Alloalcanivorax dieselolei B5: one gene and its partner. The protein of the gene in region 2 interacts with the protein of the main gene of each other region in a pairwise test. Links are inferred from orthologs where the notes say so. Each region holds a gene or a part of one and is shown on either strand. Other genes may lie near its edges. The genes, in order: ung and B5T_RS15360.

Region 1 (3,269 bases), 1.8 Mb from region 2 along the record:
AACGGGCACCACTGATACCGCCGGCCATGGGCGCTTGAATCAAGCTGTAATGCTGGAAAGACATGCCTAGCTCCCTGCTTGGAACGAAGAAGGAGCCTAACCCTAACGCCCGGCGGCGCGGGGCACCAGCGCAATGCGGGCATACTCATTATCACTGGTATTTATGGGGCGGTTCGCCTGCAGGGCAGGCTCCTACAAAAAACTCGCTGACGAAGCCGCTGTAGGAGCCTGCCCTGCAGGCGAACCTTCCTGGAGCCTACAAATCCGCCAGCGGATGCTGCGGCGCCGGGTTTTTGAAGAAAGTGTCGATGTACCCCGCCGGCACCTCATGCACACTGCGGTGGCGGAAGCGCGGTTTGCCGTCCTTGTCGATCAGCAGCGCGCGCACGCCTTCACGGAAATCCGCGTGCAGCGCGCATTGCACCGACAGCGTCCATTCCATGCGGAACACATCCTCAAGCGACAGATAACGCGCCCGGCGCAGTTGCTCCCACACCAGGAAAGCGGTTTGCGGACAACCGCCGGTGAGGTTGGCGCGGGCCTTGTCCAGCCAGCTGTCGCACTCCTTCGCCGCCAGCAGGGTATCCACCACTTCCGGCAAGTCAGCGCCGTCGCACCAACGGTCGATAAGATTACGGCGCGCGCTGACGGCGCCGTCCAACTGCAGCGGATAGTGGGCAGCGTCGCGGAAGAAACGAAACAGCAGGGAGTTGTCGGCGGCGCGCTCGCCGGTGAAGCTCTGGCCGCCGAGATCGTCCAGCAGGTGCTCCGCGTCCTGGTCCAGGCAGCGGTCCGCCAGCCCCAGATCCAACGCGTCACGGGCATCGAGATGAACGCCGGTGAGGCCCAGAAACAAACCGGTACGGCCCGGCAGGCGATTGAGGAACCAACTGGCGCCCACGTCCGGGTACAGACCGATGTTGATTTCCGGCATACCAAGCCGGCTGTTTGCCGTCACCAGCCGGAAGGTGCTGCCTTGCATCAGGCCCATGCCGCCACCGAGCACCAGGCCGTCCGCCCAGCAGATCACCGGTACCGGCGAGCGGTGCAGGCGGTAGTCGAGCCGGTATTCGGCGGCGAAGTAAGCCTCCACTTCCGGGTTCCGGTCCTTGCCCGCGTGGCGCACCATGGCCCGGTGCAGGGCCACCACATCACCGCCGGCGCAAAACGCCTTGTCACCAGCGCCTTCCAGCCAGATCGCGACGATGTCGTCACGGTTTTGCCAGTCGTCCAGCCGCCGGCTCAGTGACTCGATCATCTCCAGACTGAGCGCATTGAGAGCGGCGGGGGCGTTAAGGGTGGCGCGGCCAATCACATGGCCGGAGGCGGTGGGCAATTCCTGAAACTGAACGGTGTCGGTCATGCCGGCACGGGCTCCTTTTTCCGATAGAAATCCCGATAGAAAAAGAATCGATTGGAGAAACCGTCGATCTGAAAAGTATCAAACCATGGAAAGCCCCCGGGTGTTGCAAAAAGCCGTTAAAGGGCCCAATCCACCGGGGTCTTGCCCTGTTGAATCAAATACTGGTTGGCACGGGAAAAATGGCCGCACCCGAGAAAACCGCGATGCGCCGACAGTGGCGACGGGTGCGGCGCGGTCAGCACGCAGTGGCGCCGACGGTCGATCAGGCGTCCTTTCTTTTGCGCGTAGCTGCCCCACAGCATGAAGACCACGCCCTCGCGCTCGCGGTTGATGTGGTCGATGGCCTGATCGGTGAACTCTTCCCAGCCCTGCTTTTGATGGGAGGCGGCCTGGCCGGCGCGCACGGTAAGCACCGCGTTGAGCAACAGCACGCCCTGTTTGGCCCAGGGCTCCAGATTGCCGTGATCGGGGGCGGGAATGCCCAGATCCCGTTCGATTTCCTTGAAGATATTGACCAGGGACGGCGGCACCCGCACGCCCGGCTGCACCGAGAAACACAGGCCGTGGGCCTGGCCCGGCCCGTGATACGGATCCTGGCCCAGGATCACCACCTTGACGTCCTCGAAGGGGGTATCGTTGAAGGCCCGGAAGATGTCCGGGCCCGGCGGGAACACGGTCTCGCCTTTTTGCTTTTCCTCACGCAGGAACGCCCGCAGACGCACCATGTAATCCTTGTCGAACTCCGCCGCGAGGACGTTCATCCACCCCGGTTCCAGGGCGGCCTTGGCGTCAGACATGGGGTACCAACCTGTCCAATAAATGTCGTGTCCGGTTACGCAGGGACGACTCGTCCACCCATTCGGGGTGCGCCAGCAGACGCACCTCGATGACCATGATCTGGCCGTGGATCAGTTCCGCGTCCAATTGCGGCTTGTCCGAGCCAAAGGCCCGGCAGGCCTCCACCAGAATATCCGTTTGCTGCTGCAAATAAAGGTCCGCCAGCTCCCGCAGCCGCTGGTCCAGGATCGCTTCCTGCAGGAACGCCTGCTCGGCGATCAGGTGCTCGCGCCGGTTCTGCAGCTCATCAAGGATAAAGCGCGTGGTCAGATCCGCCAATTGGTCAATCAACTGGCTCCTTTGCTCGGCGTTATTGATCGGCGCGCCGTCGAGCTGCCGGATCAGCGCGAAGGCCTGATCCCGGAACGGCCCGATCACATCACTGAGGGCCCGTTCCGCGAACAGCGTGAAGGTGTCGGCGATCAGATCGCCGATATCCTTGAAATAGTAGGTGGTGGCGGACAGCGGCACATCGGCCTCGCGCGCCACGGCCCGGTGCCTCACGGCACGGATACCGTCGCGGACGATGATGGTCAGGGCAGCCTCGAGAATGGCGCGCCGGCGCTGTTCGCTGCCGGCGCGGCGGGCCTTGCGGCCTTGGTATTGAATGGTCGTGGTCATAGGACGACTCGTTATTCTGCTAATGATGGCCATTCCAGCTTACCAGCAGGTGTAAGCTTAGTAAGGCCTCACTTTGCAACGCTTCGTGACCACAGCCAGCCGCCCCGCTGGCTGTCAACGCCCCTGGGGCCGCATGTGCGGGAACAGGATCACATCCCGGATCGACGGCGAATTGGTGAACAGCATCACCAGCCGGTCGATGCCGATGCCCTCGCCGGCGGTGGGCGGCAGGCCGTGCTCCAGGGCGGTGATGTAGTCCTCGTCGAAGAACATGGCCTCGTCGTCGCCGGCTTCCTTCTCCGCCACTTGCTGCTTGAAGCGCTCGGCCTGGTCCTCGGCGTCGTTGAGCTCGGAGAAGCCATTGGCGATCTCGCGGCCGCCGACGAAGAACTCGAAGCGTTCGGTGACGAACGGGTTGTCATCCCGGCGCCGGGCCAGCGGCGACACT
Region 2 (3,151 bases):
CAGCCAGATCACCCGGCAGCTTCAGATAAATCAGCAATTTCGGATCCGCCTTGCCCGGCATGATCACCACGGACATAAAGTTCCGGATTCGTTTGAACACCGTATACAGTTTCAACTCCTTTCGCTGAACCTCATCCCCGAGCTGTTCAGCATAATCACACACGGTGTCAAACAGTGCCTTCAGATCAGCGGGAGCTTCCGCCAACCGCTCTGATTGTGTTTTATCCTTTCCCGAGCTGGTCCGATCCGTACTGGAAGGAAGGCCGCTGAGGGCCCGACTGGCGGTTTGAGCGTTGACCAGTTCCAGCAGTAGCAAGCCGTCGCCAAAGTAGCGATACCGCATCAACTCGATATTACGGTTAATCTGCTGAACCGCATGCTCATCGTACTTATTGAAATCAGACGCGATACAAATCAACCGTGTACCACCCCACTCAATGGTCTCGGAAGCCTCTTTCCCCAACCTCTCCATTACAAGCCATCGGAACTCCGCCTGGTGATCCAGCAGCCAGTCCAGATAGAACAGCCCCTGATTGATCACATTCTCGTTGCTGTGGCGCTTGTACTCCACAATCACCGGACAGCCGCTTTCATCCAGCCCCAGGGAGTCGATGCGTCCCTTATGAGTCTTGCCAGTATCGTATTCCGTGGCCAGAAAACGCACACCCAGCAAGGTCTCCATGTTGGCTTCCACATGCTGCTGGAGGTCCTTTTCCAGAGACGCGGCTTTGCCCGGCAACTCGGCGGCGTTCCCGTTGGTGATAGTGAAGAGCTTGATATCACTCATAAATCTTCCCCAAAATTCACAACACCATCACTTGAGCTCACTCAACACCGCACGAAAACTCGCCAGACCGGCCTCGAGATTTTCGATAATTTCCTCCGCCAGCTCATCCGGTTCGGGCAGGTTATCCAGGTCGGTAAGGCTTTTATCCTTCAGCCAGAACACGTCCAGACTGGTCTTATCACGCGCAATGAGCTCTTCATAGGTAAATGATCGCCAGCGCCCTTCAGGGTTGCTCTCGGCATCCCAGGTGGCTTTCCGTTTTCGGGGATTTTTTGGGTTGTAGCACTCGATAAACTCGGCCAGGTCCTCGAAGCGTAATGGTTTCTTCTTCAACGTGTGGTGGATGTTAGTCCGGTAATCGTAGTACCAGACCTCCTTGGTCCAGGGCTTGGGGCTGGCTTCACGGTTATCGAAGAACAATACGTTTGCTTTCACCCCCTGGGCGTAGAAGATGCCCGTCGGCAAGCGCAGAATCGTGTGCAGGTCCGTGGTTTCCAGCAACTTACGGCGAATGGTTTCGCCAGCGCCGCCCTCGAACAGTACATTGTCCGGTACCACCACCGCGGCCCTGCCGGTGGTTTTCAGCATGGAGCGAATATGCTGCACGAAGTTAAGCTGCTTGTTGGAAGTGGTGGCCCAGAAATCCTGACGGTTATAGGTAAGGTCGTCGGTTTCCTGCTCACCCTCCTCATTAGTAAAGCTCATGGAGCTCTTCTTGCCGAAAGGCGGGTTGGCCAGCACATAGTCCACCGCACTGGATGGAGCGGCCACCAGGGCGTCGTTCGGCGACACCGCGCCTTCGCCATCGATTTCGCCGATGTTGTGCAGGAACATGTTCATCAGGCATAGACGACGGGTATTGGCGACAATCTCGTTACCGGCAAAGGTGTCGTGCTTGAGAAAGGCTTTCTGCTTCTTGTCCAGCTTGTGGTTCCGCACCAGGAAATCATAAGCCGCCAGAAAGAAGCCGCCGGTACCACAGGCCGGATCGGCAATGGTCTTGCCCGGCTCTGGACGCACACACTCCACCATAGTGCGGATCAAGGCGCGGGGCGTGAAGTACTGCCCGGCGCCGGACTTAGTATCCTCCGCATTGCGTTCCAACAGGCCTTCGTAGATATCACCTTTGATATCGGCTCCCATCACCACCCACTGCACGCTGTCAATCATCTCGATCAGCCGCGCCAGCTTGGCCGGGTCCTGTATCTTGTTCTGCGCCTTGGTGAATACCTGCCCCAGCAACCCTTTCTTCTTGCCCAACGCCATCAGAAGCTCGACATAATGCACTTCCAGCTCAGCGCCCTTTTTGTTCTTCAGGGTTGTCCATGAATACTTCTTCGGAATACCCACCTCTCGGTTATAGGGCGGCTTGGCGTACTCATCCGCCATCTTCAGGAAGATCAGATAGGTGAGCTGCTCCAAATAGTCGCCGTACCCGACGCCGTCGTCGCGCAAGGTGGTGCAGAAACTCCAGACTTTGGAAATGATCGGGGCACTCGCGGGGCTCATTCAGGGTCCTTACTGCTCGCGGGCAAGCCACTGCCTGCCCTTGTCGGTTAATCGGTATTTCTGAGTGGGGCTGCGTGGGGAATCGGGCTGGGTCATTTCCACCAGTCCCACCTCCAGCGCAGGTTGCAGATAATTTTGTATAAAGGTTGGTCGGTGGCTCAGCTTCAGGATGCCCAACAGGTCTTTGGTACCCAGGGGGGCGGCCTCCAGAGCGATCAGCAGGCGCCTTACTTGTTCGGTTACTTGTTCGGTTACTTGTTCGGTTACTTGCTGTGTGCCGTCTCCGGCAAACCCTTCATGCACCGGCAAGCGAATCAGAAACGAACTGCGCTCCTCGTCCGTTTCAAAGACAGGCACAGGCGACCCGTTCGCCTGCATCACCCGCAGAATCTTGGGAATACCGGTGGAGCGGCCCTCGGTGAGGTCCAGCTCCTTCAGAAACTCGCCAATACGGCGGTTACGGTAGCGGCGACTGACGGCGCGGCCTGCCCGCAAGTCCTCCATGCGAATCGATCTATCCGGGCCGGGAAAGCTTAACACCACCAATTCCTCAGGGGTGATACGCACCTCTATCGGTTCGCGGATTTCATAGGAGCGGTGGTATACCGCATTCACCACCGCCTCTTCAATGGCCGCCAGAGGATAGTTCCAGAAACGCTCGACCTGGGGCCGGTCCGGGTGTTTGACAACGGTTTCTTTCAGGTAATTGCGGGCGATGTAATCCACCGCATCACGGGTAATGCGCCCCAACGGGCCACGAAACTCCTTTTCCTCGAAACGGTCCCCGCCCGGCCCATCGGGGAAATACACCACGTCAATCTGGGTGGCCGGGAAGAACTGCTCCGGATGCTCGTT

What was found.
Region 1: the proteins of B5T_RS15360 (region 2) and ung interact in binary tests that used the Escherichia coli proteins (3 or more experiments, as listed by UniProt). The link is inferred for Alloalcanivorax dieselolei B5 from one-to-one orthologs.

Annotation. Positions count from the first base shown.
Region 1 is NC_018691.1:1,629,427-1,632,695, reverse strand. What follows is about bases 321-3,269. They hold ung (uracil-DNA glycosylase), read right to left. Parts: upstream 2,161-3,269; coding sequence 1,480-2,160; downstream 321-1,479. Other genes in these bases: lysS (lysine--tRNA ligase), read right to left, coding at 2,936-3,269; B5T_RS07455 (TetR/AcrR family transcriptional regulator), read right to left, coding at 2,153-2,821; B5T_RS07465 (enoyl-CoA hydratase/isomerase family protein), read right to left, coding at 321-1,363. Outside these bases: B5T_RS07470 (NAD(P)H-dependent flavin oxidoreductase), read right to left, coding at 1-64; more of B5T_RS07465, read right to left, coding at 257-320. UniProt on the Escherichia coli protein: Excises uracil residues from the DNA which can arise as a result of misincorporation of dUMP residues by DNA polymerase or due to deamination of cytosine.
Region 2 is NC_018691.1:3,443,460-3,446,610, forward strand. The notes cover bases 56-2,886. They hold B5T_RS15360 (class I SAM-dependent DNA methyltransferase), read right to left. Parts: upstream 2,297-2,886; coding sequence 815-2,296; downstream 56-814. Other genes in these bases: B5T_RS15355 (DUF5655 domain-containing protein), read right to left, coding at 56-787; B5T_RS15365 (Fic family protein), read right to left, coding at 2,306-2,886. Outside these bases: more of B5T_RS15355, read right to left, coding at 1-55; more of B5T_RS15365, read right to left, coding at 2,887-3,151. UniProt on the Escherichia coli protein: The subtype gamma methyltransferase (M) subunit of a type I restriction enzyme. The M and S subunits together form a methyltransferase (MTase) that methylates A-2 on the top and A-3 on the bottom strand of the sequence 5'-AACN(6)GTGC-3'.